3 regions of the Brevibacillus sp. GCM10020057 genome follow, and region 3 is predicted to be linked to each of the others. Evidence: riboswitches for the same ligand, from Rfam matches in the RefSeq annotation. Region 3 holds a riboswitch; each other region holds the start of a gene.
What was found. A riboswitch is a leader RNA that binds a small molecule or an ion and turns the genes downstream of it on or off. The one in region 3 is predicted to bind S-adenosylmethionine.

Region 1 (10,024 bases), on a different contig from region 3:
CGCCGCCTTTTACTTCCCGACCGTGCAGGCTTCCTTGCCCGCCATCTTGTCCAGGGATGAGCTGCTGAAAGCGAACAGCGTGTATCTGAACATCTCCACGCTGTCCCGCATCGGAGGTACCGCAATCGGCGGGGTGCTGGTCGTCTCGATGGACCTGTCCATGCTCTATATTTGCTCGATCATCGCCTATGCCATCCTGACTGTCGTCACCTTGTTTTTGCGCATTCCGGCCATCACGACCCGCAGCATGAAAGAAAAGGTGGAGTTCCGGGAAGTGCTCGGCATCGCCCGAAAAGATCCTGCCCTTTTGGTCGGCTTGATTAACAACGGGCTCATCACGCTCTTTCTCGGCGGTATCAACCTGATGATCCTCAACTTTAGCGAAGTTCAACACGAGCCGCGGCTTATGGGCTGGATCTACATGGCGGAAGGACTGAGCATCTTCGCCGGGGGCCTGCTTGCGAAGCGCTGGGTCGGCGGCAAAAACCTGATGGCCTCCTCTACGCTGATGCTCGTATTTTTCGGCATCTCGCAATACGGCATGTCCTTTGCCACCCATAGAGTGACAGTGCTCGCGTCCTTTGCGATGTTTGGCTTTGTCGTGGCGTTCTTTTTCCCCGTCACCGCCACCATCTTCCAAAAGCGCCTCCCCGAGCACCAGCAGGGCCGGTTCTTTTCCTTCAAGAGCATGCTCGACCGCAGCTTTTTCCTGCTCGCGCTCGGCGTCACCGGCGTCTGTCTGGACCTGATGGGCATCACGGGCTACTTGCTGTGCATCGGCACGTTGACCGCAGCCTGCGGAGTCGGCACCTATCTGTACAGCCAAAAACGCAAGCTGGACATCCGCGCAACAGACGAAGCAGCCGCCTGAAAAATGGGGGAAACATTGCCAGATCCTTTACCTTCCTTCCGACAATCGTGTATGATATGAGTATCCACTGCTAATATGTTGGAGGGATTCTTCCATGCAAATACTGTCTTCAACGGCACTGGGCATCCTGGTGCCGCTCATTATGGCAACGTTGGTCATTTTCGTGCGGATGCGCCGGCAAAAAAAGCCTGTCTCGGCCAAAAGCATCATTCTGCCGCCGTTTTTCATGGCGACCGGCTTTGCGATGTTCTTCCTGCCAGAGGCGGCCACGCCCCCGATGTACGACTTTACGGCTTTTCTCGTGGGGATGGTGTTTTCGATCCCGCTGATTTTGACCTCCCGCTTTGAAATCGTGGGGCAGGATGTGTACTTGAAGCGCTCCAAAGCCTTTTTTGTCATCCTCATGGGGCTGTTGGTGATTCGCCTGGTCATCAAGCTGATGATCAACGACTCGTTCACACCAATCCAAACCGGCGGCCTGTTCTTCCTGCTCGCCTTCGGAATGCTGGTGCCCTGGCGGATCGCGATGCTGTACATGTACCGTCAACTGACGAAGAAAACATTCGGCACGTAACGGATTGAAACAAAGACAAGAGACTTCTGCCACACTGGGATGATCCCCTCATGGTAGACAGTAAAAAGGAGTTCATGCGATCATGGACTCGTTACTGTTGACCGGAGGGGATTTTTTCGTGCCGCCAAACAAGGGGCAAACCTGCACTCGCTTTCATTGGCAAACTTTTTGGCAATCCGCCAGTGAACAACTGCGCTTTCTGCCATCTCGTTTGCCCGAGCCGGACAGGAATTTGCAGGGAACTATTTACAATACATCGATTCGTTTTTTTTTAGAGAAGGAAGTCGATGCAAGTGAAAACTTTGTAACCAGAGGAAGGTATTTCAAATGATGAAAAACCAGCAAGCGCAGTGATGATGGCATCGCTGCTGGCGGCGGGTGTTTCCGTTTCGGCGGTTGCCCCGGCTTTTTACGTACAAGCAGCGGAAGGAAAACAGGTCGCCAGTGTTTCCGACTATCAGAATCATGCGTATAAAGACGACATCGATTACGTGCTGGAAAAACGAGTGATGTGGAAATACGCAGACGGGACGTTCCGGCCAAACGCCCAAATCACGCAAGGACAGCTGCTGACGAGTTTGGTTGCTGTCATGCAGTTGAAAGAGAAGGCTCCCGTGGCACAGCTCCCAGTCGGGCATTGGGCGAAAGACATTTATGAAAAATCCAATAAAGCAGGAATCCTTGCAGGTGTTCCGATTGATCCGAACCGCCTTCTTACCAAGGAGGAAGCGTCTCTGATTGTGAACAACGCGTGGAAGCCATATCATGGAGGAATTTGGCCAGGTACTACCAACTACCAGCACCTGATAGCAAGGCGTATCCTTCCGAAAGTTTGGGGACAGACACCTGAAAGTCCATTTACCCGTGCGGAAGCGGCAAAGGTTTTCAAGTTCCTGCACATCGAGTACAACGGCATTGTTGTAGGGCGTAAAGTAGCGGATCAGTTTCACAATAGTCTGAAGGTGACAAATGGGGTGCTGGTTGGGAATGGTCCGTCTCCAAAAGGACTGACTATCAAGGGAACGATCCTTAAGAAAGACGGCAGCACGATCTACTTGAAAAATGGAATGGCAATCAAGGTGAAGGCTACAGATGTTCAGCGCATGGTGATTATGGTGTTCATCCCTGGAAAGCCAGAAGATGTGGCAACGTATAGTTATAATGAGCTTCCGAAATTGACAAGGGTAAACGAGATGATCAAGAAATATGATTAAACTCTTCATGTTGGCGGGAGCTTGAATGAAAAGAAAGCTTAAGAAGTTTAATATACCAGCTTTATTGTTAAGCATTTGTATCTTGATAACGGGGGGAGTTTATTATCCTCCCGTTTCTGCCGCAGACTTTATGGTGATAAAAGCGGGTTTACAGTAGGATGACTTGAACTTCACCGCACTGATAAACCAGTTGATGGGCCAAATGATGACGTGACTTTTTTCTGGCCCATCTCTTCACGAAAAAAACATGTCTACAACCTTGATTGACTTGTAAATCCTTGCCAAAGAATTTTTATTGCACAAAACTGCTTTAGAGAATGCAGTCTAGCTTCCCCGACATCCTTTGTTGGCAGCCACAGGGCTTCTGCTCTCTCCCGACCTCACTCTGCTCTCCTCGCCTACCTCATCCGGACGTAATAGCCGCCGTACACCTGATCCAGCCCTTCCTTGGCTGCTCCCGCGATCCGCACCGCGAACGGCCGCTCTCCTCTGCTGTCCAATGCCTCCTGGGCAATGCCAGCCCGGACCGGCTCGCAGAGCACGACGTCGCCGCCAGACAGGGAAAATTTGCGGCAGCGTGCTCCGAGCAGATCGTCCAGATACACGTCGCCGCTCTGCCAGTCAAACCAGTGCTGCCAGCGGCTCGCCGCTTCGTCCAGATCCGTCGTCGCATAGACGATAGAGTCGACAGCGGCAGCACCGTTCGGATGTGCCGCGATGACACCCCGCTGTGTCAGGTCGTGCTTGCGTTCCGCGTCATCTGCTTCCCATTCGATGAGGAACGGCGGCACCAGCCCACTGTCCGGATCGCGCAAAAAAAGCATGCGCCAGCGGATGACCGTACCGTCGTCACGCTTGCGGCTGCCAGCTACCGGCCCCGTCACCTGCAAGCCTTTGCCTGCAAAATGCTCCGCCCACTGATCCATCTCCCGTGTGCGCAGCGCGATCTGCCCGAGACCTTCTCCACGATTCTGTTCCCCGACGAGCTGGCGAATCAGCGGATTATCGGAGTTTGCAGCAATCTCCGGAAGCTCTACAGACAAAAATTCTACATACGACAGCCCAAAGTAACTCAAGCTGTTCCATGTCCCCCACGTCACATGTCTTCCTCCGGCAACCGCATGATATCCATGTTGACGGAATTGTTCGACTGGCTCTGCCGGAGAACGGTGCAAGAAATGAACGATATGATCCAATGCCAGCTGCATAGGCTCCCCTCCACGCTCGGGCGCGCGGCCCGTCATTTGCCAAAACTTTTGTTCATTGTACTTCTTCTCCTGTGAAAAGGAAAGGTGACGAAACGGGCGCCCGTCTGGCAGAAACGCATCCAGCCCTACCGGCATCGGCCTCATCCGCCCGAATGGCCGCTGCTCGTGAACGGTTCTGGCGCTCCTATTCTGAAGCGTGCAGCAAAGGAAAACACCGCACCTGCAGACCGAAGTCGGAGCGAAGCAAATCTGTGTGTTCCTCGTGCAGCCCGGACGTAATCAGTCCGGCGCGCAGGACGCCGCCCAGATCGAACTGGACCTTGAGCTTGTGTACCTCGACGCCGCTGGCACGCAAAAACTGCAGGACGCGATCCGGAGTTGCAGCCGGCCCCGCCCCTTCCACGTAGCAGAGCGACTGTTCCCGTCCCCCTGACAGCTCTTTTGCGGCTCCCTCTCTTTCTTTCCAGACGGGGTGCGGTGTGAACGGCTGGGTCAACAGGTACGCCAAATCTTCCACGACCGCACTCGCTGTCGGCATTTCCCCGGCTCCCCTGCCCGTAAACAGCAAGTCGCCCACAATGTTCCCCGACAGTTGGACTGCGTTGTAGGAATCCTGGATTTGCGCCAGCGGATGGTCCAAAGGCAGCGCGGTTGGTTCGACCGACAGATGGATTCCGTCCCCCGTCTGGTTCGCCTGGGCGATCAGCTTGATCCGGTACCCCAGTTCGCTGGCGATCCGGATCTGCCCGCAAGTCAGGTCCGCGATCCCTTTCCGGCTTACCTCCGCGAGCGGCAGCGATTCCCCGTACACGAGCTGGGCGAGGATATACAGTTTGTACATGGCATCGAAGCCCTCCACATCGGAGCGCGGGTCTGCCTCGGCGTAGCCCAGCTCCTGCGCCTCCCGCAGCACCTCCTGATACGAAAGCTGCTCGGCCTCCATCTTGGTCAGGATGAAGTTGGTCGTCCCGTTGAGTATCCCGCGAATGCCAGTAATGTCATTCGTCCTGAGAAACTGGCGCAGGACGCCGAGAATGGGAATTCCCCCGGCCACGCTCGCCTCATAGGCCAGGTGTACCTGGTGCCGGTTCGCCAGTTCCACGAGCTCTGCGCCCCGTTTGGCCAGCAGCTCCTTGTTCGCCGTGACGACATGACAGCCCTTTTCGATTGAGGCCCGCACGTAATCGTAAGCAGGCTCGACTCCGCCCATGACCTCGACGACGATATCCACGCCGCTATGCAGCACCTCGTCAAAGTCGGTGGTCAGCACGGTGCGGCCCATTTGTACGGCCCTCTCCTTTTCCGCGTCCCGCACCAGCGCCTTGACGATCTCGATCCGTTTCCCCAGACGCGCCGCGAGCTTCTCCTGCTGGGAGTGAATCGTCTTGATCACGCCTCCTCCGACTGTACCCAGCCCCAGCAATCCTACTTTGACTACCTCTACACTCATTCCAGTCACCCCATCGGTAAATTATTGTGCAACAAAAAAACCTTCTTCGAGAAGAAGAAGGCTGATGTTCATCGGGCATCCCCTTCTTATCTCTCAGGATGAGCTTCTCCTGCAGGAATTGGCACCTTGTCACATGCATCGTGACGGTTGCCGGGCTTCATCGGGCCAGTCCCTCCACCTCTCTGGATAAGAAAAAAATTGCTATGAAGTTTCTAAACCATCCGCTTGTAAAACAGAAAAACCTTCTTCGAGAAGAAGAAGGTTCGTAAGTCTGTACGAATAGCCCGCTTCTTATCTCTCGAGACCGCAGTCCCGCAGGAATTGGCACCTTGTCACATACATCGTGACGGTTGCCGGGCTTCATCGGGCCAGACCCTCCACCTCTCTGGATAAGAACGTTGTATGCTGTTGAAGTATATTCTAAGAAATTCCTCTCCATCCGTCAACCACATTCTGACGATTTGCCCAGATAGAAGTCTTGCTGTGAGCCTCAATCCGTTCAGACGCCGTATCGCTCGGCGAGAACCCGCAGGTGGTGACGCTCGTGACCGGCAATGATGTACGCGAGCGCACGTGCAGTAATCTCGCTGTCATTGGCGATCCCTGATCTGGACCAGGCATGATCGGGCACACCTTTGAGCAGCGCGACCGTGGACAGCCGCACAGCCCTGAACTCTTCGACCATGTCCTTCATCGGTCTTGTGGCAAAGGCACCTGCTGCCACGTACGCTTCATCGTCGTACCCGGCGAGCGGCGTCTGGTCTCCGCGCGCAATGCGGAGCAGTCGGTAGCTCATGATCCGCTCCGTGTCGATGATGTGGCCGAGCACTTCCTTGACCGTATACTTTCCTGGCGCGTAGCGACGGTCTTGCTGCTCCTCGGTCAGGGAAGAAAATTTCGCTGTCGTCTCCTCCAGCTGCTCCAGCAGCAATGGCAGCAGTACCCCCTCCGGCACGAGATCAACATAACTGGTGTAATAGACGTTGTACTCGCCTTTCGCTGGACGTTCGAGCATGTCGCATCCCCCTTTTTCATTTTGCACATTCTCCCTCAGACTGGCCAAACGGTTTCTCCTACGAGACAGTCACACCGTCAAACAGCAAGACTCTGGCAGGCGCGGCATCCGTGCCGACGAGCTTGAGCGGTGCGGCCACCATGAAGTATGCCCCATCCGGCACTTCCCGCAGCCGCAGTCCTTCGATGATAATGACACCGCCGGCGAACAGCGCCTTGTGGGTGGGATGGCCTTCCTGGCTGCGCTCGATCCCGAGTGCGTCTGTACCTACTCCGCGCACACCAAGGTCCGCCAAATACTCCGCCCCATCCTTTGCCAAAAAGACAAAATCAAAGGAAAACGCCTCGTCCTGCGAGTTTTTCGTCTTGAACAACAGAAATTCGCCCGGCTGAATGTCAAAAGGCTCCAGATCCGCGCGGCAGATCCGGTCCTCCACATGCGTCAGATCGAGCACCCTGCAGCTGCCCACCAGCTTCTCCAGCGCGATCGATTCAAACGTTTCGCCATCTGTCACCATGTGCAAGGGAGCATCCACGTGCGTCCCGGTATGTACGTCCAGCTCGATGCGGGATTCGGTCACGTACCCGTTCGTGACTGGCTTGATTCTCGGCTGCTTCTCCGGCTTGTTTTTGTACACGGTCATTCCTTCAAAGATCGCTCCGGTTACATCGTACATGATCATCGCGTTTTCCCTCCGTCTGTTCCTTCCACCGCACGGGGCTGCGGGCAAGCTCCATTTTTTTGCATGTATCCATTACAAATTCAGGACTGCGCCCCGCTCTCCTGCTGGTTGGTGCATTCAATCAGTCAAGCCCGATCTATGTTGTCAACGGATGCAAGAACCTGTTTGCTGGCTGGAAGAAGCAAACACAGCTATTCTTGCGGCAAATCGGCGGGAAATACGACGCCGATCTGTCTTCTCGCTTCGTCCATCACTTCCATGGCCAACCTCGAGGCTGTATGCGAATTCGTCGCCGACTCTCTGGCACCCGCAGCGGCCAGGCGGATGAACTCCCTGATTTCATACTGCATGGTTTTCGATGCCTGAGGCCTGGTCACATCCTCTACCCTGCCGTCGCGGTAACGAATCTCGACGCGCGTGAGGTGATTGATTTTATCAATGACCATCGTTGCGTCCTCGCCCTGGATTTCCGCGGGCTGATAGGAGGTCGTAATCTTGGAAAAGCTGAGGACGGCATCCATCTCATCGTACTTCAAGAGAATACTGCCTTCTCCGTCTACCCCTGACGCGAGCAAAATTCCTTCTGCCTTGACCTGCTTTGGCTTGCCAAACAGAACAATCGCCGGATAGAGGCAGTAGATTCCAAGATCCATCAACGCCCCGTTCGAGTAGGCAGGGTCAAAGGCACGCAGCACTTCCCCCGCACGGTACGCATCGTAGCGGGAGGAATACTGGCAATAGCTGGCGGTAAAACGGCGAATTTTTCCCAGCTTGGGCAAATGGTCGGAAATCGCGAAAAAGTTCGGCACCAAAGTGGACTTCACAGCCTCCATGAGCAAGACATCGTATTTTTTCGCCGCCGCCAGCATCGCCTCGACCTCGCGCACATTCGAGGCGAGCGGCTTTTCGCACAACACGTGCAGCCCCATGCTCATGCACAGGATCGCCTGCTCGGCATGAAAGCAATTGGGGCTGGCAATGTAGACGGCGTCGATCTGTCCGCTCGCCACCATCTCTGCGATGTCCGTGAAAACATAAGGAGCTGCGAATTTGTCGGCAAATTCTTTGGCGCGCTCGCTCGTCCGCGAATAAACAGCTTGCAGCGAAAAGCCCTCTACCGTAAGACCTGCCTGGATGAACTCTTCGGTAATCCAGTTTGTGCCGATCACGCCAAAACGCATAAATCGCATCCCCCTCGTTTTTTCATTGCTTCGCCGCTGCTGCCCGGACACCTTTTGGCCGCTCGTCATGACGAATAGGTTCTCAGGCTGCGGGAAGCGAACCTGCACTTGCGTCAGCTTGCGCCTTTCCGGCTTTACGGATGCGCCGCCGCAAGCTCCCGTTCTTCTATCTCATCCAGCCACCAGGAAAAGCCTTCTTCCCGGAGCAGGTCACGTGCTGCCTCTGGCCCGTGCGAACCAGCCTCATACGATGCAAGCGGCACGAGATTTTGTTCAAAAGCAGCCAGGATCGGCTCCACCCATTCCCAGGCCAGCCGCACTTCGTTCCAATGCGCAAAGTAGGTGGAATCCCCGCGCAACGCATCGAACAGCAGCCGCTCGTAAGCCTCGGGCACGTCCTTGTGGCCCGAGCTGAAATCAACCGTCACTGGCTCAATTTTGCCGCTGTTGGCCGGATTTTTGCTATTCAACTGCAAGGCGATTCCTTCATCGGGGTGTACATTGACAATCAGCAGATTGGGAGCGGTCTTTTCCTGCTGCTCCCGGTACAGCTGCTCCAACGGGTTCTTGAATTCGATGACAATGCGGGTCGCTTTTTCCTTCAGGCGCTTTCCGGTACGAATGTAAAAAGGTACCCCGCTCCAGAACGGGTCATCAATCCAGACGCGTGCGGCGATGTACGTCTCCGTCATGGAAGCAGGCGATACGCCAGGCTCCTCCCGGTAGCCGACAACCGGAGCCTCACCGATTTTCCCTGCGCGATACTGGGCGCGCACGATGTTTTTCGCCACATCTTTGACTGCCAGCTGCCGCACTGCCTCCATCACCTTGCGCTTTTGCGCCCGAATGTCTGTGGCCGTAATCCGCTTGGGAATATGCATGGCGACCATCATCAAGATTTGCAGCATGTGGTTTTGCACCATGTCGCGCAGCGCCCCGGTCTTCTCGTAAAAGCCTGCCCTCTCCTCGACGCCTACCGTTTCGCTGGCCGTGATCTGCACGTTTGCGATGTACCGGTTATTCCACAACGCGGCAAAAACGGGGTTGGCAAACTCCAGCGCCTCCAGATTTTGCACCATGGCCTTGCCCAGATAGTGGTCAATCCGGTAAATCTCGTCTTCGTCAAAGGCAGCACCAAGCTTCTCATTCAGTTCGCAGGCGGACGCAAGGTCGTGTCCGAACGGCTTCTCGATAATCAGCCGCTTCCAGCCCTTCCCGTCTCCCAAACCGCTCGCTCGAATGTTCGCGGCGATCCGGTCGAAAAACTCCGGAGCCACGGACAGGTAAAACATCCGGTTTTCCGGAATGGACAAGTCCGCTTCCCGCTGCTTCACAAGCTCGAGCAGCGGGACAAAGGCCCGGGGGTCAGTCACATCGACGGCACAATAGCGGAACGACTGCAAAAAGGCGTCGAGCCGCTCCGCTCCCCCCTGGCTGCGCCGCGAAAAGGTGCGCACCGCCTGGGCGACACTCTCCTGAAACTGTTCATCCGTCCATTCCCGTCTGCCAACACCGACGACGGAAAAAACAGGGGGCATTTTTTGATCGAGATACAAATTGTACAAGGCAGGGTAAATTTTACGCTTTGCCAAGTCTCCTGTAGCACCAAACAACACAAAGGTCATCGAATCCATGAGCGATCCCGACCCCTTCCTCTCTTTATCCCAGATGCGATTCATGTTCACATCGTTATTATAGAGAAAACAGGCACGTAATCAAGCCCTCCGCAAAACAAAATGACTCGAAACCTATTGCGCTGCTGTCATAGAAAAAACGTTCGCGCGACAGCCTGGTACGAACGTTTTATGTCTTTGCGCCGGTTGTTGCAA
Region 2 (10,024 bases), on a different contig from region 3:
CGGGAGATCGGCGCTCTTCCTCGCGCGGTCGGCCCATTTGTCGGCCAGCAGCACAAGCAGCAAGGAGAAGCCGTATGACGCAAGCAGCCAAATCAGCAAATCTTCCATCGCGGTCATACCTCCTCTGCTAACAAGGTATGCCGGATGGCTTGGCAGCGGTGCACTCCCGCTGATTTCCGCGAGATCGGTCAGCTTGCATGCCTACGAAAAAAGACCGCTGGCTGCCCTGCCCAACGGTCTTTCGTCTTCTTACAGCTTCACCCAGCCGTTTTTGATGGAAATGACGACGGCTTGCGTACGGTCCTGAACGTTCAGCTTTTGCAAAATGCTGCTGACGTGATTTTTAACGGTTTTTTCGCTGATGAACAAAAACTCGCCAATCGCCCTGTTGCTCTTGCCCTCTGCCATCAGCTGCAATACTTCGCGCTCCCGCCGCGTCAACGATTCGATCACCTTTGGATCGATTGTCTGCGATTCGTCAATGGCAAAGCTGCGCTCGGCCGACCCTTCCTGTTCGCTCAAGCGGCGGAACTCCTCGATCAGCTTGCCCGTTACCTTGGGATGGATGTACGCGCCGCCGCTGGCTACTACCCGCACGGCTTCGACGAGGTCGCTCGTCCCCATCTCCTTGAGCAAATAACCCGAGGCACCGGAACGGAGCGTGCGATACACATACCCTTCGTCATCGTGGATGGAGAGCATGATGACCCGTGTGCTCGGGCTGGCTGCAATCACGTTCTCGGCAGCAGATACTCCATTGATGTTCGGCATATTGATATCCATCAGCAAGACATCCGGCTTGTGCTCTTCAGCCAGCCGGGCAGCCTCTGCTCCGTCCGCGCCTTCTCCGACAACCTTGAAATCCTCTTCCATCTCTAAAATACGCTTAACGCCTTCACGGAATAGTTGATGATCGTCCACAATCACAATACGGAGCTCTTGCTGTCTCTTATCCATGACTCATCCTCCTGTGCAAATTCTGTAATTTTTCACATCTTCAGCGGTATTTGAAACATTACCCTGGTTCCCTCACCTGGCGCCGATCGCATCTCGACGGAACCTTCCAGAAGCTGGACGCGCTCTTTCATACCTAATAGTCCGAACGATCCTCCCGTCGCCAACCGCTTGTTCAAATCGAATCCGACGCCGTTATCTTTGACCACGAGACTGAGCGAGTCCGGGATGAACTCCAGCTTCACCTGAACGCTGCTGGCGCAAGCGTGCTTCTCCACGTTGTTCAGGCACTCCTGAACGAGACGAAAAATCGCGGCTTTCACCGAGCTGCGCAGTGGCGGCTCGATCCCGAACACGACCAGATCAATAGAAGCTTCGATGCGCTCCTCGCACGTTTGTATGTACTTTTGCAATGTCGGGACCAATCCCAGATCGTCCAGTGCCATCGGGCGCAGGTCGAAAATGATTCTTCTCACATCGGCAAGGCTCATGCGAACCATTTCTTTCAGCTCATGCAATTCCATTTGCGCTTCCAGAATCCGCTCGTTTGCCAGCATTTTCTCGACGATCTCGGAACGAAGCACGACATTCGCCATCGACTGGGCGGGGCCATCGTGGATTTCCCGCGCCACCCGCTTGCGCTCTTCCTCCTGGGCCTGAATGATTCTAAGACCCATCAACTGATGCTGCTTCGCCGATTCCAGCGCCTCCCCGATCTTGCTCAAATCGCCGGTCAAATACCCGAGTACCACACTCATTTGCGACACCAGCTTTTCCGCACGCTCGATCGTCACCTGCAGCGTGCGCAGCTGACGCTCCAGATCGTTGCGCCGGCTCTTCAGGTTATTTTCCCGCTCCCGATAAATCGATAGCTCTACCTGAATGCGGCTCGCTTCTTCATAGGCTACACGGATGTCTTCCTCCGTGTAATCATGAAAATTGCGGCTGACCATTGCCAGGCGATTGCGCGACTTGCGATACGCCAGCTCCAGCGCATCGACCTTTTCAATCACTTTGGAAATTTCCTGACGCAGTTCATGCAAATCCATCTTCAGCGAATTGCCTTGCTGTCTGGCATGTTCGGCTATATCAAATATTTGTGTTTTGCTTGTCTCTACTGTTTCAATTGTTCGTTTAATGACTCCATCAAGCATGCTAATGTCAATCGCCTGGTTCATGACTGCTCTCCTTCAAACACATTTTTCGATTTTGTGAACAGCTGATGGAGGCCCGTTTCATCCACATCCGCCATACTGCGTCATCGTGTGGATCTTTCTGGTTTGCCCGGCTTCTGAAGGCCATGACATTTGGCTTAAACAACCAATGCTTCTCTTATGATTATAGACGTACCTACATGGGGAAAAGGTTGCATTTGCACCCCATCTTTTTTCTGACTTTTCTTTCCTTTTTCTCCCATGAATAGCCGAACGGATAAAAAGATTGCAAACTTCAAAAGGAAGAGCCTCTTGTTCCGCAGAAAGCCCCTCCTTTTTCCTCACTAAATATTCGACATCGTCTTACAAAATCCTCCGTAAGCCTTTCCCCAATTACTGGACAAAGCTGTCCGAACCGGGCGCGCGGCGCCCATGCATCTGCCGCGAAAAACAAAAAAGAGCCTGATTGCGTAAACCAGGCTCTTCTCCGTCTACTGCTTCTTATTTTGTCAAAGCTGCCGCGTCTTGCTTCAGCGCTTCTGCCTTGTCTGTTTGCTCCCAAGGAACATTCAGGTCGTTGCGGCCGAAGTGACCGTATGCAGCTGTTTGTTTGTAAATCGGACGACGCAGGTCCAGTTGCTTGATGATGCCAGCAGGACGCAGGTCGAAATGCTTGCGAACCAGTTTCACCAGATCTTCTTCGGAAATCGTTCCTGTGCCGAAAGTATCGACCGCGATGGAAACAGGTTGCGCTACCCCGATTGCGTACGCCACCTGAACTTCGCATTTGTCAGCGAGGCCAGCTGCCACGATGTTTTTCGCGACGTAGCGAGCTGCGTATGCACCGGAACGGTCCACTTTGGTCGGATCTTTCCCGGAGAACGCGCCGCCGCCGTGACGGGCATAACCGCCGTAAGTGTCTACGATGATTTTGCGGCCAGTCAAGCCAGCGTCCCCTTGTGGTCCGCCGATGACGAAACGGCCAGTCGGGTTGATGAAGTATTTGGTGTCTGCATCCAGCAGTTCAGCTGGAACGACAGGCTTGATTACATGCTCCATCAGGTCTTGCTTGATTTGTTCCAGAGTGGTTTCCGGAGCGTGTTGGGTGGAAATGACGATCGTATCGATACGAACCGGCTTGTCGCCATCGTATTCAACCGTCACTTGTGTTTTTCCATCCGGGCGCAGGTACGGCAGCGTGTCGTTTTTGCGAACTTCGGTCAGACGACGAGCCAGTTTGTGCGCCATGCTGATTGGCAGTGGCATCAGTTCAGGCGTTTCGTTGCAGGCAAAACCAAACATCAGGCCTTGGTCACCAGCACCGATCGCTTCGATTTGCTCGTCAGTCATTTTGCCTTCACGCGCTTCCAGAGCCTGGTCTACACCAAGGGCAATGTCAGCGGATTGTTCGCCGATCGCAGTGATGACACCGCAAGTATCTGCGTCAAAGCCGAATTTCGCACGATCGTAGCCGATGCCGCGGATCGTATCGCGAACGAGCTTTTGGATGTCTACATACGTACTGGTAGTAATCTCGCCAGCAACCAGAACGAGACCCGTCGTCACGGATGTTTCGCAAGCGACGCGTGCATTCGGATCTTTGGACAGAATGGCATCCAGAATGGAATCGGAAATTTGGTCACAAATTTTATCCGGATGTCCTTCTGTGACGGATTCCGATGTGAACAGACGACGACCTTTTTGCAAAGCCATGAGAAAATACCTCCTTTGACCTCATACAAATAGTGTGGTAGCCGAGTCAGGATTTTATCGACGTAAACGCATGAAAAAAACCTTTTCCAACTTGCTGGAGGAAAAGGTTTGAGCGCTTTTTGCTTCCTTCATCCTCTTATCGGCCAGAACAGATGCCTGTTCTGCTGGTTAGCACCGCGCTCTCGTCGGTTGCCGGGCTTCATGGGGCCAGTCCCTCCGCCTGCTCTGGATAAGAGTATCCATTACGGATTATAGAATAATTGTTTTTGTCTATAGTGTCAATAGACTTTTATCGAAGAGCGTATTTGCCGCGAACCATCACGTGAGAAATGCCGTCGTAGCCCGGTGCGAGACGCAAGCCGCGGTTATCGGAACGGGCAATCAGCAGCAGATGGTTCGTGCCGACGACGGCTCCGCCCCGCAGGTCTACGCCCGCTGTCAGATCAGTCAGGCCGTCTCCCTTGTCGCCTGCCACAGCCTGTACCTTGCCGGTGCGCACGATAAACTCGGTCCCTTCAAAGCCGTACAACGTCTGCCCCGGACTTACCTCCACGACAGTCAGGGTGCTTCCTCCGCCGCTGGCTGCCTGAATCTGCTGGTCTACGTAGCTTTTCGTCACGACCGGATCGTCTACCGAGCCCGGCACGCCTCCTACCCCGTCTGCCATGGCCTGGGAGGCGAAAATCGCCGCCCCTCCAATCGCTGCGGCCAACAGACCTTTGGTGACTGGTTTCATCATCGTTATCCTCCCCAGTGGTTACATTTTATATGCCTTCGCAATCAATACGACGACCTCTGCACGAGTGGCGATCCCTTGCGGCCTGAACATCGAGCCGTAGCCGTTCAGCCAGTTTCTTGCGGTGAGCGCTTCAATCGCGGGCGATGCCCAGTGGCTGGTCGGAACATCCCGGTAGCTGGACGTGCTGCGCGTATAGAGCAGGACGTTATGCGCGCGGGCAATCATCGAGGCCATCTCGGCTCGGGTAATCGGCTGATCCGGCTTCATCTGCCTGTTCGGGTAGCCCTTCATGATGCCTACCTGATAAGCGATGCCCATGCTGTTGTAAGCCCAATGCTTTTTCGGAAGGTCGCGGAACGTGGATTTGCCCGTATAGGCGGACGGAACCGGCAGTCCGCTCGCACGCATCGCCTGAATCAGCATGGTCGCAAACTGTGCCCGCGTCACCGCCGCATTTGGCTTGAATGTCGCGTCTGCAAACCCTTTGACAATGCCCCGATTGCTCAAACGAACGATCTCGGCACGCGCCCAGTGGCCGGAAATATCCCGATACCCGCCGACGAGCAACTGCTGATTCACCGTCAGCCGATACGCATCGTATTTAAAAGGTACGCCACTATTCAGACGAATGTAATACTTCCCAGGTTTCAGACGAAGCCCCAAAATGTCTTTGCCCTGATCGGACAACTCCGCCACCTCGTTCGTGGACGCGAGCGCGTAGTTGAAATTGTCGCCGCTGTAGAGCGCGATCCGCACGCCGGAGGAAACCGGAATGAACGGAGCGCGAATCGTTACGTAAGATTCCGCACTTACGGTAAATTGGAACCAGTCTGAATCGGCAGCCGTCGGCAAAGTCCCTGTCATGACGGTTCCGCCTGCCAGATTCGATGCCTGACGATACGAATCATTCGGTTCATTCACATCTTTTTTCACCGGCGTAAAGGAAAGGTCCAGCCGGTATTCCCCATTCACCGCATTCTGCTCGTATTCGCTGATACGCAGGAAGTATTTCCCCGGAGAGACTTCCTTCTGCGCCCGCTCTGACGGATCGTCGCGGTCGCCGTCGTCGTACAGCGGGTCCCACGTGGTGCTTCTTCCCTGCTCCTGCCTGCCGATCGCGAGCACCGGGTCCATCCGCTTGTTGTCCGGCGACACGGTGACGCTCAGGCGGCCGTACTCCCGGACATAGTAGGAAAACCAGTCCTGATCTCCCTCAGAGTGGAAGCTGCCGTTCACGCTGATCTGGTTGCCCACGAGCGGTCTGGCCGTGCCCATCGTATCGTTCGGTTCATTGCGGTCCGGATTAATCGTGAACTTGCTGGTGAGCACGTAGGAAAAGGCGTTCACGCCCCCGTTGCGCACCAGCCGGATGTCCAACTGCCCGGCCTTCGCCGGCACCGTGATCGTATCGCCGTTCCCGATGTAGTAGGTGGCTGGCGTCCGGTTTTCCGAGTAAAACGTCGCCGCCATCGGAGCAGAGACGATACTGTTCACCGCCGCCGTCAGGCTGACCCTGCCGTCGTACGGGACGTCCATTTTGTACCAATCCGTCGTGTCGTTCGGTCCCAGATTCCCGCGGATTTGCGACTCGATCGGGAACGCCTTGGCGCTCGATTGCACGTTGTTCGGCTCCAGAAAATCACTGGACACGGCGGATGTGACCGCCTTCTCCACGTTGAGCAAGCCGTAGCCTGTCCGCCTGTCCCAGCCTTTCTCTCCCAAATCCGTCGCCGTCTGGTAGAGCAGTTGCCGCACGTCAATCGGCCGCAGCTTTGGATAACGGGCCATAATCAGGGCAGCCGCTCCGGCTACCTGGGGTGCTGCAGCGGACGTGCCGCTGAACGATCCGTATGTACCTCCCAATCTGGTCGTAAAGACATTCAGGCCCGGCGCCATCAGATTCAGCTCGGGTCCCGAATTGGATTCGTAGATGGGTTCGTTGTTGCTTTTCACTCCGCCGACGGCAATCACAGTCGGATACGCGCCCGGATACGCGACGCGGTTGCCTTCGTTTCCGCTTGCCGCAATCAGTACGGCCCCGCTCGCCTCTGCGCGGTTCACCGCGTTGGTCAAAGCGCGCGAGTAGGACATGCTGCTCACCGACATGAGGATGACTTTGGCTCCCCTGTCCAGAGCGGTATTGATCCCTTTGGCTACGAGGTCGAGATCGGCGACGGCCCGGCTGTCCAACACTTTAATCGGCAACACTTTGGCGTTCCACAAGACACCGGATACCCCGATCCCGTTGTTCCCCCTGGCGGCCAGTACGCCGATGACCTCCGTCCCATGCCCGTTGTCATCCTGCGCCGAGCGGGCTGTCGGAACGAGATTGATGCCTGGCAGCAAGTTTTCTTTCAGGTCGGGATGGTTGTAGTCCGCTCCCGTGTCCAGCACGGCTATGGTGATGGCAGTATTGCTGTTCACTGTTTTCCATGCTTTGTCTGCCTTGATCTGGGGCAAGTGCTGCTGATTGCCGTAATAGTGGTCATTTGACCCGCTTGCGGCAAACGATGGTCCTGCATCCGCCAGCGTCATCGAGATGGCTGCAACGAGCGCAAATGCTGTCTGTATCCATTTTCTCATGAAAAACAGTCCTTCCCTCTCTCCCCTGCCGTACGTGCAGGCCAAAAGGAATTCAAAGTATTTATATCATAGCATAGCGGAACAGAAGGGGGACGCGCAAGATTTAACATCCAATATTTGGAATGTTCAAGCGGCAGCAAGGCCCTTTTCACCGTGGGCAAAAAGGGCCTCTCCATTATTGCAGCAATCCTTTGTTGTTATCTGCCACAAGAGTAGCGGCAGGTTGTCTTTTGCTTTGTCGCGCTTTCGGAACGACAGCGGTCAGCTTCGTCACATCCAGCTCTTCCTGCTTGATGGAGGTGGACGGAATGTCGAATGCCCACACCCGGTTGCTCTTCGCCTCGACCTTCATGTTTTGCAGCGTATACTGGACGCGCGCCACATTGTTGCCTTCTTCGTCATTGACGATGATCGGCACTTCTGTAAATTCCAGCCGCTTTTCCAATCCGTTGCGGAACGCCACGACTACGCGAAGCCCGTTCTCTGCGCCCTGCACGATGTCGAGCACTTGCAGATCGACCTCGCCCGGTGCCACAGGCGCAATCTTTTCCGCCAGCTTCAAGTATTTCTCGGTTTCTTCCCTGGACAGCCCCTGGTTCAGCTCCTGCCCTGCTTCTTTCGGCGCTGCCGGTTTCTGGTAGGTGAGCGTCAGCGGCACTTCGCTCTCCGGCAGTTTGCTGAATTCATCCCAGCGGAACAAAAACTCGAACGGGCGGCTGCACATATCGCCGATCGGACCGGACGGAATCAGGTCGAACGTCTTTCTTGCCACCACTTCGCCATCGGCCGTCATCAACGTCAGCGGCAACTTTTGCAAAAGGACGTTGCGGTTTGTGGCGTTGCGAATATAGGTCAACACCAGGTATCCTTCATCCGTTACTTGCGTAAAGAACGGCACGATGCCGATCTCGTCCCGCACCACCGCCGGCAGTTCGTCATGAATGTATTGCAAAAGCTCTGCTTCTGTCTCGTCCAATCGGCTGTCCCACGGACCGTTCAGCAGCAACTCCAGCTCTTTGGAAGGAATGCGCGTCGAGGACTGCTCCGGATTGTCGATCCCCGAAACACCCAAATAAAATTCTTTGTGCAAATGTTCCTGGATATCTTCACGCACTTGCTCCAGACTTTCTTTCGATCCAAACCAGTTTTCCAACAACCAACTCATAGGTCAACCTCCTCAACCCTACTGCAGAAGTATCTCTGTCATGCGCTATTCTACATCCAGCACCCATCTGCGCAGGTTCGCATTTGGTTTTTTCACGGCGCTTGGCGGGAAGACGATCAGCCACGGACGGCTGTGCCCCGGCTTTACGCGAACCACGCTCGCATCCACGGTCCCTTTTGCCACGACATCTCCATCCGTATCGGAAATGGTGATCCGCACCTTGTCCGGCTGATACATTTCGCGAAGCCCATTGCGGAACAGCAGGCCAGCTACGAGGCGGCCATCCTTCGCCATGGCGATGTCAAACCCGGTCACCTGAACCGTATTCGCAGGAATGGGCGGCAGCGAGTGGGTCAACGCTTCCAGACGGTCCTTTTGACGCTCCGTCATGCGCTTTTCCATCTCCGGGTCCAGTTCCAGATGGTTCGGCCATACGTGCGAGCTTTTGCCTGCTTTCATGACGACCTTCCAGCGCTTGAACGTGAAGTTGTCATGCAGGAAAGTCTCTTCCGGGAACAGCAGCTCCCACGGGCGGCTCGAACGCGGCGGAATCGCCCCCATCTCGGACAGGTCAACTCTCATGCGAGCAAACGGCTTGTCGTCCAAATAGATCGCCAGGCGCAGATTTTTGAAGCGGACCGGATGATCCAGCGAATTGCGGAAAAACATCGTCACCGTCAGACCGTTCGGCTGCGGAATCATGCTAAAGCCGGTCACGCTGATCATGCCCCTGACCATATCCGGCAATTCAGCCTGCAGGAAGCGCAGCGTGTACTTCTTCTCTGCATCCAGCTCCTGCTCCCACAGCGGATGCAGGGACAGCTCGGTATGGACTTTTCCGCTGCCCGCTGCCTGCGGACTTGCACTCTTTTCTACATCGGCTTCGGCATCGCTCAACTCATTGATGTCGATAGCCGCCTCTTCCTGAAGCTCCTGTTTCAGCTCCCCTTGCTCTTTTCCAAACCAGTTCTTGAAGAATGAAAACATGTGTGTTACCTCCTCACACGTCCGGACGCGACCGAAGCTGCATTATTTCTATCATAACGATTTCCACCAACGCGGGCAAATGGCTGCCCGCCTGCCAGCTCTTCCTTATGCCTGCGGCACGCTGACCTTCCAGCGGGAAAAGTCCGGCTCCGCCTTTTGCACGCTCTCTGGCGGGAAAATAAACAACCACGGCTTGCTCGTACCCGGATTCACCGTGAGGCCCTCCAGCTTAAACAGCCCCTGGGCCACGATCTCACCGGTCGCGTCGTAGAGCGCCAGCGGCAGCTGCTCAATCGAAAGCGCCCGCGCAGACCCGTTGCGGATCAGCAGCAACGCATTCAAGGCTCCCGACTCATCCCGGCGAATCTGCAAGCTCTGGACGTTTACTTCGCCTTCCGCAATCGATGGCAGTTTCCTGGCCAGCTCGATCAGCGCCTGCTTCTGCTCGTCTGACAGCGCCTTGATCCACGATTCCTCCAGCTCCAGCTGCTGGGGCAGAACCATTTTCTTCTCCGCCATTTCAAAGGCGACCTTCCAGTTCACCAGCAGGACGTCCACCTGCAGGAAGTGCTCCCGCTCAAATACAAACGACCACGGTCTTGCAGAACGCGGCGGAATCTCACCTATTTCAGCCATGGGAAAGCGTTGACGGGTAAACAACTGCTGGTCGCCAAACAATACGACAAGCGTCATCTCTCCCAAGGTTACCGGCCGCTCCGAGCTGTTGCG
Region 3 (10,024 bases):
AATCGGGCAGCTGGATGTCGATCAGCTTGATCTTGCCGTCCATGGACAGCTTTCCGAAGATTCCGGTCAACAGGGACGGAATATCGCTGGTGAAGTTGCGGGTCGGATAGCTGACGGTAATCAGCCCGCGCGTCTCTCTGTTCTCAAGCGTCTCGAGCGGAGTTGCGCTCACGGCTTCGCCCAAATACGGCTTCAGCTCGGCTTGCCTTGCTGCGGGCAAATCTGTCCACGAACCGACGGTCATCCCGACGGCGATCGCTTCGGCTTTTTTATGCAAATCTTTTGCTTGGGTCAAATACGTAACGAGGATTCGGTGCTCACTCATTGCCAGGATTCATCCTCCTTCAGGTGGAACAGCTTCGGGTGAAACCGCAAAAGTAAATGAAAAGAGCCCCCCTTCGAGCAGGGAGGCGGTTGTCGACCAGTTTGCGTCTTCGTCTCCTCTCATCTCTCGGGTTCAAAGTCGAGGCAAAGAAAAGAAAATCTCCTGCACTCGACTCTTATCCGTTGGAATTAGCACCGTTTCGCTCTCCATCGAAATGCGGAAGACAAAAAAAGAGCGCCGGTTGCCGGGCATCATAGGGCCAGTCCCTCAGCCAGCTCGCGATAAGAGTTATTGGGTTTGACACCAAAATCAGCGTGTTCTTGTTAGATTCATGATATGACGTTCGGATGCGGGAGTCAAATTATTTTTTGCTCAGTTAACAGATAGGAATTGTCGAGAAAAGATGGGCGTTCACCCGAAATAGGGTGTTGACAGCATCGGGACGTGGTTGTATGATTCAAACTAAACTCAAAACTGTATACGTTGGATACCTTATCCAGAGAAGGTGGAGGGACTGGCCCGATGATACCCGGCAACCGACATGACGCCATTTTAGCAGCTGATGCGACTGAACTGCTGGCGGCGTGCACGGTGCTAATTCCTGCAGAAACAAAAGTGGTCTGGAAGATAAGGGGGACAAAGGCACGTTTCTCTATGCGTGACGACAGCGACCTCTTTTCTTCGGGAAAGAGGTCTTTTTGATGTTTGTTTGACTGTACGGCTGGGCCAAGATGCCGCGCTGGGAATAGACGAAAAAATAGAGCAAGGGGAGAAAAAACATGGCATATCGCGCATTGACAGAGCAGGAAGCAGTGGAGTTTGTAAAAGCATTGCCGGGTTTGTTTCACGAGGGAGCAACACTGTACAGCAAGGAAATCGGCGACGGCAACCTCAATCTCGTTTTCGACATTCGGGACGAGGCCACCGGAAAGAGTGTCATCGTCAAGCAGGCGTTGCCTTACGCTCGCGTGGTGGGCGAATCGTGGCCGCTGACAGTCGACCGCGCCCGCATCGAGAGCGAAGCGCTGCGCATCCAGCACAAATACGTGCCGGAGCTGGTGCCGGAAGTGTACCATTTCGACCAGGAGCTGGCGCTGACCATCATGGAAAACGTGGGAGACCACATCATCATGAGAAAAGGCCTGATCCAGGGCAACCGCTACCCGCTGTTCCCGAAACAGATCGGCAAATTCCTCGCCCACACCTTGTTCTACACTTCCGATCTCGGGGCGAATCCGTTTGACAAAAAAGCCCTGGTCGGAACATTCTTGAATCCGGAATTGTGCAAAATTACGGAAGATCTGGTGTTTACAGATCCTTATGAAAACGCGCCGACGAACGACTACAATCCGTTGATCCAAAAAGAAGTGGAAGCGATCTGGAACAACAAGCCGCTGAAGCTGGAGATCGCCAAGCTGAAATTTGACTTCCTCACCCGGGCAGAGGCGCTGCTGCACGGTGATTTGCACACAGGCAGCATCTTCATCACGGAAACGAGCGTCAAGGTGATCGATCCCGAGTTTGCTTACTACGGCCCGATCGGCTTTGACATCGGTGCGGTCATCGCCAACCTGCTGCTCAACTACGCAGCACAACACGGATTGCAGAAAGATCCAGGGGAACGCGAATCGTACCGCGATTATTTGCTTGCGACAGTAGAGGATGTCTGGAGTGAATTCGTCTCCCAGTTCGTCCAGCTCTGGCACAAGCACGCCAAAGAGCGCAGCGCCCACACCGAAGGCTTCTGGCAGAGCTATGTGAAGCGTCTCGTGCAGGATGCCGCAGGCTTTGCGGGCTGCAAAATCTTGCGCCGCGTCATCGGCCTCGCGGGTGTGGCTGACCTGAACAGCATCGAAGACGCACAGACGCGCGCCGAAGCGGAGCGTCTGGCGCTGGCAATCGGGGAAGCGCTGATTCTCCAACGCTATAACATCGAAGAATCCACAGACATTACAGACATCGTCCGCACCGCGACAGCACGATATTATCAGGAGGCAACGACCGTATGACAACCAGCACGCAACTTTCGCCAGTCAAGTGGGAGAACGATGCTCTCGTCCTGCTCGATCAGACGCGATTGCCTGTAGAAACCGTTTATTTGACCTTGACTACGCCAGAGGAAGTGTGGGCGTCCATTCGCCACCTGCAAGTGCGGGGGGCACCTGCCATCGGGATGTCGGCGGCCTACGGGCTGTATCTCGGCATTCGCAACAGCGCAGCCGCATCGGCAGCGGAATTTTGGAGCGAGCTGCAGGCAAAGGCCGAGTATTTGGGTACGTCCCGCCCGACAGCGGTCAACCTGTTCTGGGCGCTCGACCGGATCAAGGCGCGCGTGCAGGCGGAAGGGGACAAATCCGTTGCCGAATTGAAGGCAGCCGTGCTCGATGAAGCATTGGCGATCCAGCGGGAAGACGCAGAAGTGTGCCGGAAGATCGGGGAGCATCTGCTGACGCTGCTGCATGACGGCATGGGCGTGCTCACCCACTGCAATCCGGGGGCGTTGGCTACTGCGGCATACGGCACGGCGACGGCACCGTTTTACCTCGCCAAGGAGCGCGGCTGGAACCTGAAGGTGTACGCAGACGAGACGCGTCCGGTGCTCCAGGGTGCACGTCTCACCGCCTATGAACTGCAACAGGCCGGGATTGACGTCACGCTGATCTGCGACAACATGGCGGCGATGGTCATGTCGCAGGGCAAGGTGCAGGCAGTGATCGTCGGCACCGACCGCGTGGCGGCGAACGGCGATGTGGCGAACAAGATCGGCACGTACGGCGTGGCTGTACTGGCCAAGGCGCACGGCATCCCGTTCTACGTGGCAGCGCCGCTCTCCTCCGTGGACCTGGAGACCGCGACCGGTGCCGACATTCCGATCGAGGAGCGGCCGGCAGAGGAAATTACGCATGGCCTGGGCAAACAGGTAGCGCCGGACGGCATCAAGGTGTACAACCCGGCGTTCGATGTGACCCCGGCGGAGTACATCACGGCGATCGTGACGGAGACCGGCATTTTCAAGCCGGAGGACATCCGCAGCAGCAAGCGATAGCCTGCAAAGTGACCTGCTTCGCGTCTGGGGGCAGGTTTTTTTACAAAGGAGAGACGCGCCCCTTTGGAACCAGCTATGATGGACATGTGTGGGATGTGGCACAGTAAACGGGAAAAGGGGCGAAAGTACATGGCAGGACAGACCAGGAAACCGATCAGCGTCCGCGGCGAGTGGCAGGGAAAGCACCAATTTACAGCGGAAGGCCCGAGCGGCTATCCGGTGCGGATGGATTCCGGCGTCGACCTGGGCGGGGAAGGTGCGGGCAACAGCCCGTTGGAGCTCTTGCTCGTCGGCCTGGTCGGCTGCATGGGGATCGGCGTGACCAGGCTGCTGGAAAAAATGAGGCAGTCGCCGGAAGCAATCGAAATCACGGCAGACGGCATCCGGGGCGAAGAAGCTCCCCATGCCATTTCCGAAATTCACCTCACGTTTCACGTCCGGGGAGAGGTCGCTTCGTCCCGGCTCTGGCAGGCGGTAAAGCTGGAGGCCGAGAAGTATTGCCCGGTGGCGGCATCGCTCAAGGCGGCGATCGTGCCGCACGTCGTTCTGAACGGCAGCGAGATTCCCGAGCCGCAAGGAAACGCCGAACGGGTGTGACCACCAAACAGGCAGGCGCAAAGCTGACGACTGTGTCAGCTTGTTCTTTTTTCCCGGGTCTGATGTTGGACCCCACGACGCCCTTGCCAATGGCAGGGACCCTGTTTCATAATCGAGCGTAAGAGAATTTTTTCCAGTTTTCGGCAAACGATCAGGGAGGATCTGGGGGAGGGAGAACCAATGAGGCGCATACAGATGACGGAACATTCGCTGCTCAAGCAACTGGAGCCGGCCGATGCCAAAGAAATGTTCTGGCTCACCGATACGAACCGCTCCTATTTACGGCAATGGCTGCCCTGGCTGGACTATACGAAACGGGTGGAGGACACAGAGCAGTTCATTCGCATGACGATGAATCAGTACAGCAACAACCAGGGAATCCATTACGGGATCTGGTACAAAGGGCGCCTGGCAGGAACCATCGGCGTGCACAATATCGACTGGATCAACAAGAAGACTGCCATCGGCTACTGGCTGGGGGCGCAGTTCCAGGGCAAGGGACTGATGACGAACGCGGTATCCGCCTATATGGACCACCTGATTTTCACCTCCTGGGGGCTGGAAAAGGTCACGATTCAGGCCGCCACCGAAAATTACAGGAGCCGGGCGATACCGGAGCGTCTCGGGTTCCATCTGGAAGGGGTCCTGCGGAGAAACGAGTTTCTGTACGACCACTTCGTCGATCATGCGGTTTACAGCCTGCTGCGCTCCGAGTGGGAGGAAATCCACAGGCGGAAAAAAATGCTGGATTGACAAGGAAAATTCAGTAAATTACGATAGAGGAAGCGAAAAAAGGGGTTGCGCACATGCAGCCCCTTTTTTATACGCCAGGTACAGCGAGATGAGGTGAATGCGCGATGGAAACGTTACGGCAATTATCCTGGTTTTTCAAAGAGCGCTGGAAGCGATATGTGATCGGCATCTGTACGCTGTTTGTGATAGACACCCTCATGCTCATGCCCCCGCGCCTGATCGGCGGCACTGTCGACGCGATTCGCAACCGCACGCTCACGCCGGCGGATTTGACGCGGACCGTCCTGATCCTGCTGATGCTCGGGCTGCTTTTGTACGGCCTGCGGTTTCTGTGGCGGTACCTGTTGAACGGGGGAGCGCTGATTTTGGAGAAGACGCTGCGGGAGCGGCTGTTTGCCCATTTGACCCGCATGACGCCTTCCTTTTACAACCGCAAGCGCAGCGGCGATCTGATGGCGGTCGCCACCAACGACATCCCGAACATCGAGCAGACGGCGAGCATGGGAGTGCTGACGCTGGTGGATTCACTGTTCATGACGCTTTTGACGTTCATTGTCATGCTGACGGCTATCGACTGGAGGCTGACAATTGCCGCGTTGATTCCGATGCCGTTTTTGGCGTGGTCGACGGCGTATTACGGAAAGCTTTTGCACGAGCGCTTTTATTTGGCCCAGGAGGCGTTTGGCGAGATGAACGACCACGTGCAGCAGTCGGTCTCCGGCGTGCGCGTGCTGCGTGCCTTTGTCCAGGAAAAAGCGGATGTGGAGGCGTTTCGCCGCGTGAGCGAGAAGACGCTGGAGCGCAATGTGAGCGTCACCCGGATCGATGCCTTGTTCGAGCCGACGATTGCCATTATTATCGGGTTCAGCTTTTTGATCGGGCTCGGCTACGGGACGTATCTCGTCTTTACGAGCGCCATTTCCTTGGGGGATCTGGTCGCCTTTAACATGTATCTGGGACTGTTGATTTGGCCCATGTTCGCGTTCGGCTGGCTCATCAACGTCCTGCAGCGAGGCGGCGCTTCGCACAAGCGGCTGGCGGAGCTGCTGAGGGAGGAGCCGGATGTGCAGGAGCAAGAAATGCCTGTCGCGTCCGCCATCGCCAGTACAGTAGAAGCGCGTCATTTTTCGTTCACGTATCCGGGGGCGGAGAAGCCTGCCCTTTGCGATGTGACGTTTACGCTGGGAGAAGGCGAGACGCTCGGCATCGTCGGACGCACGGGCAGCGGCAAGTCGACGCTGTGCCGCACCTTGCTGCACCAGTATCCGGTGGACGAAGGCTCGCTCTTCGTCGGCGGCGTGCCGATCGAATCGCTGTCGCTGTCTGCTCTGCGTGAGAAGATCGGCTATGTTCCCCAGGAGCATTTGCTCTTTTCCCGCAGCATTGCCGAAAATGTGGCCTTCGGCAAGCCGGACGCGGCGGAGCAGGAAGTGCTGCGCGCGCTGGAGCTGGCGGAAATGGGCAGCGATCTTCTGCAGTTTCGGGATGGCATCCGGACGATGGTGGGGGAAAAGGGCGTCACCCTCTCCGGCGGTCAGAAGCAGCGCATTTCCATCGCCCGCGCCTTGCTGCTGAACGCCGATATTTTGATTTTGGACGATTCCTTGTCGGCTGTAGATGCCCGCACGGAGGAGAGCATTCTGCGCCATTTGCGTAAGGAGCGGGCGGGCAAAACGACCATTATTACGGCGCATCGGCTGTCTGCGGTGCAGCATGCCCAGCTGATTCTCGTCCTCGATGAAGGGCGGATCGTGGAGCGGGGAACACACGACGAACTGATGCAGCGAAACGGCTGGTACGCCGAGCAGTTCAGGCGCCAGCAGATGGAGCAGGATGTCGTCGGGTAGACAGGAGGTCAAGTCATGAGCGGACAAAAAGCAGGAAGGCGGCTGGTCGATTTCGCGAAGCCGTTCCGAAAACAGATACTGGGGGCGCTCCTGCTGCTGCTGCTCGGCACCAGTGCGGAGCTGGCTGGCCCCTTTCTGGCGAAGGTGATGATCGATAGCCACATCCTCGCCATCCAGAAGCCGTGGTACGAATTTGCGAAGCAGCCGCAAGCAGCCGAAGCCGTGCAGGTGGACGGGAAGTTCTACGTACGTCAGGATGCGCTGGAAGCGGCGGGGTTGTCGGCTGATCCCGGGAGCCAGGTAAGCATTTTGGCGGAAGGAGTGACGTACTACCTCGTGCACGGAGAGGTAGACCAGAGCGAAGAGAAGCGGATTACGCCGCTGCCTGCGGAAAGCGGCCGTGAGCGCGTGCAAGTGGTCACGGGTGATGCAGCGGCGGGTGCGGCACATACGGGCATTCGCCTGACCGCCGATGAAGTCAAGGCGTTGTACCAAAGCGAAGTGCTGCCGATCATCTGGCTGTCTTTCGGATACGGCGCCCTGATCCTGCTGTCGGCGGGCTTCAACTACGTGCAGATTTTGTGGCTGCAGACGATTGCCCAGCGGATCATTCAGCAGATGCGGATGAAGCTGTTTGTGCATTTGCAAAGGCTGCCCGTCTCCTTTTTCGACAAGACGCCGGTCGGCTCGCTCGTCTCCCGCGTCAGCAACGATACGGAGGCGATCCGCGAACTGTATGTCAGCGTGCTGGCGACCTTTGTGCAGAACGGCATTTATTTGCTCGGCATCCTCGTCGCGCTGTACATTTTGCAGCCCGAGCTGGCGCTGATCTGCTTTTTGACGGTGCCGGTGCTGGCAGTGCTCGTGGTCGTGTACCACAAATACAGCTCCCGGTACTACGCGCTCATTCGCTCCTGCTTGAGCGACATGAACGCCACCATCAACGAAATGATCCAGAATATGGCGATCGTTCAGGCGTTTCGCCGCGAGACAGGCGTGCAGCGCGAGTTCGCCCAGGTAAACGAGAAGTATTTCAAAGTCAAACTGAAAGAAAACAACATCGAGGCGCTCCTGCTGCGCCCGGCGGTGGATTTGGTCTGGAAAGTGGCCTTGACCTTGATCGTCTGGTACTTCGGTTCGTCCTCTTTTCATGGCGCGATTTCCTTTGGGGCGCTGTTCGCTTTCGTGGACTATATGGGGCGTTTCTTCGAGCCGATCAACATGATCATGAACCGGCTGTCCCAACTGCAGCAGGCGACCATTTCGGCGGGGCGTGTTTTCGCGATCCTCGATACGGAGCCGGAGGAGCAAACGGGTACGCCGGAAAAGCCCATCGAGCGGCCGCAGGGGGAAGTCGTCTTCGAGAACGTCTCTTTTGCCTATACGGGTGACGAATACGTCCTGAAAAACGTCTCGTTCACGGCGAAGCCCGGCCAGACGATCGCGTTGGTCGGTCATACGGGTTCGGGCAAAAGCTCCCTGATGAACCTGCTGCTCGGATTTTATCCGGTGACAAAAGGAAAAATTTTGATCGACGGCAAAGACATGGGCAGCATCGACACCCAGGCACTGCGCCGTCATATCGGGCTCGTGCTGCAGGACCCGTTCCTGTTTACCGGCAGCATCGGCTTCAATATCCGGATGTACAATGAGGGCATCACGGATGAGGAAGTCCGGCGGGCGGCCGAAGCCGTGCGGGCCGACGAATTCATTCGCCAGCTTCCCGGCGGTTACGACGAGCCGGTTGTAGAGCGGGGGATGACCTTGTCTGCGGGACAGCGGCAGCTGATTTCGTTTGCCCGGGCGCTGGCGGCGAATCCGGCCATTCTCATTCTGGATGAGGCGACGGCGAGCATCGACAGCGAGACCGAGTCTGCCATTCAGGAAGCGCTGCACGTCCTGTCGCGCGGACGCACGACGTTCATCATCGCGCACCGGCTGTCGACGATCCAGCATGCCGACCAGATTCTGGTGCTCTCGCGCGGGGAAATTGTCGAGCGTGGCACGCATGAAGAACTGATGGAAGAGGATGGCTTGTACCAGAAAATGTACCGGCTCCAGCTTGGCAACGAATCCGTTACAATGAACGGATAGCCTGCTGGAACGAAACCAGTGAGAAATAAGGAAGAAAGGAGATCAACACCGATGGCTTCATCGCGCTTTACCTTTTGGGTGTTGATTTTGGTAGTAGCGATCGCAGGACTTAGCCAGGGATTGAGCATCCCGCTGCTTGCGGTCTTGTTGGAAAAACAGGGAGTTTCTTCGCTGATGAACGGAGTAAATGCAGCGGCATTGTACATCGGTATGGTGCTGATCAATCCGTTCCTGGAAATTCCTTTGAGAAGGCTCGGCTACCGGACGACGATCATCTGCGGACTCTTTCTTGTGACACTCGCGACTGCGCTGATCCCCATGTTTTCGCACCTCGCTGTATGGTTCGCACTACGCTTCCTCATGGGGGTAGGCGACACGGCGCTGCACTACTCCAGCCAGATGTGGCTGACGAAAATTTCTGCGCCGGAAAACCGCGGTCGTGACCTGTCCATATACGGACTTGCTTACGGCGTAGGCTTCAGTGCGGGGCCGCTTGGTCTCAACCTGCTGCCGCTCGGCTTGTGGGTCCCGTTTGGCGTGCTGCTCTTTTTGTACGCCGTGGCATTTCTCCTGCTCGGTCAGATAAAAAACGAGTATCCGGACGCCATTGCCGCGTCGGAAAAGAAGCAAAACAAGTACGCCGTCGTGCTCCGTTACGGCTGGCTGGCCCTGATTCCGTCCTTTTTGTACGGGTATATGGAGACATCGCTGAACGGCAGTTTTCCGGTCTACGCCATGCGCTCCGGAATATCGCTGGAATGGGTGTCGGTCATTTTGCCGTCGTTCGTCGTCGGGAGCATCATTTTGCAAATGCCGCTGGGGACGCTGAGTGACCGGCTGGGGCGCAAGCGGGTGATGACTGCCTGCGCTCTCATCGGGGGTGCCGCGTTTTTCCTCTTTCCGCTGTCCGGCGAAAACGTCTGGCTGATGATGCTGCTGCTCGCCATCGCCGGGGCGGCTGTAGGCTCGTTTTATTCGCTGGGCCTTGCGTTTGCGGCAGACGTGCTCCCCGCTTCCATGGTGCCGACCGCAGGCATTATCGCGGGGATCAATTTCGGCGTGGCCAGCATTCTCGCGCCAAGTCTGAACGGCGTATTGATGGACGTGTGGGAGCCGTGGACGATTTTTTGGCTGATGGGGGCCTTCCTGCTCGTCTTTGCCGCTGCCTGCCTGGCTTCGCGGCGCGGCACGCCGCATGAGCAGCCTGTTGCGGCAAGACACAACACTTGAACGGCGCTGAGTGTGAACGACGCTGCGTCCGCATACCACGAATACAGCCGTGACCGTTGCTTATTCCGGAAGGCGACTTCCCTCATGCAGGGAGGGCGCCTTTTTGCGCTCCTAAAAAATGTTGCCGAAAAA

Region 1: it holds a riboswitch for S-adenosylmethionine, as region 3 does, so the genes downstream of both, ACFSO0_RS14530 (homoserine dehydrogenase) here and mtnK (S-methyl-5-thioribose kinase) in region 3, are expected to answer to the same signal.
Region 2: it holds a riboswitch for S-adenosylmethionine, as region 3 does, so the genes downstream of both, metK (methionine adenosyltransferase) here and mtnK (S-methyl-5-thioribose kinase) in region 3, are expected to answer to the same signal.

The regions. Positions count from the first base shown of each region.
Region 1 covers NZ_JBHUJW010000043.1:187,217-197,240, reverse strand. The annotation lists gene ACFSO0_RS14555 (MFS transporter) at 1-871, shown strand, start outside; gene ACFSO0_RS14550 (CcdC family protein) at 966-1,445, shown strand; gene ACFSO0_RS14545 (hypothetical protein) at 1,528-1,776, shown strand; gene ACFSO0_RS14540 (S-layer homology domain-containing protein) at 1,799-2,659, shown strand; gene ACFSO0_RS14535 (VOC family protein) at 3,058-3,867, opposite strand; gene ACFSO0_RS14530 (homoserine dehydrogenase) at 4,052-5,317, opposite strand; SAM riboswitch class I at 5,401-5,510, opposite strand; SAM riboswitch class I at 5,606-5,713, opposite strand; gene ACFSO0_RS14525 (DinB family protein) at 5,817-6,332, opposite strand; gene ACFSO0_RS14520 (cyclase family protein) at 6,391-7,014, opposite strand; gene ACFSO0_RS14515 (Gfo/Idh/MocA family protein) at 7,206-8,195, opposite strand; gene zwf (glucose-6-phosphate dehydrogenase) at 8,330-9,829, opposite strand.
Region 2 covers NZ_JBHUJW010000018.1:86,959-96,982, forward strand. The annotation lists gene ACFSO0_RS05430 (glycosyltransferase family 2 protein) at 1-108, opposite strand, end outside; gene ACFSO0_RS05435 (response regulator) at 250-957, opposite strand; gene ACFSO0_RS05440 (sensor histidine kinase) at 990-2,132, opposite strand; gene metK (methionine adenosyltransferase) at 2,610-3,815, opposite strand; SAM riboswitch class I at 3,955-4,057, opposite strand; gene ACFSO0_RS05450 (hypothetical protein) at 4,111-4,560, opposite strand; gene ACFSO0_RS05455 (S8 family peptidase) at 4,579-7,143, opposite strand; gene ACFSO0_RS05460 (SLAP domain-containing protein) at 7,319-8,308, opposite strand; gene ACFSO0_RS05465 (SLAP domain-containing protein) at 8,354-9,295, opposite strand; gene ACFSO0_RS05470 (accessory Sec system S-layer assembly protein) at 9,401-10,024, opposite strand, start outside.
Region 3 covers NZ_JBHUJW010000034.1:106,613-116,636, reverse strand. The annotation lists gene ACFSO0_RS10930 (2,3-diketo-5-methylthiopentyl-1-phosphate enolase) at 1-325, opposite strand, end outside; SAM riboswitch class I at 442-613, opposite strand; SAM riboswitch class I at 815-959, shown strand; gene mtnK (S-methyl-5-thioribose kinase) at 1,105-2,334, shown strand; gene mtnA (S-methyl-5-thioribose-1-phosphate isomerase) at 2,331-3,371, shown strand; gene ACFSO0_RS10915 (OsmC family protein) at 3,501-3,968, shown strand; gene ACFSO0_RS10910 (GNAT family N-acetyltransferase) at 4,149-4,721, shown strand; gene ACFSO0_RS10905 (ABC transporter ATP-binding protein) at 4,826-6,568, shown strand; gene ACFSO0_RS10900 (ABC transporter ATP-binding protein) at 6,584-8,662, shown strand; gene ACFSO0_RS10895 (MFS transporter) at 8,714-9,892, shown strand.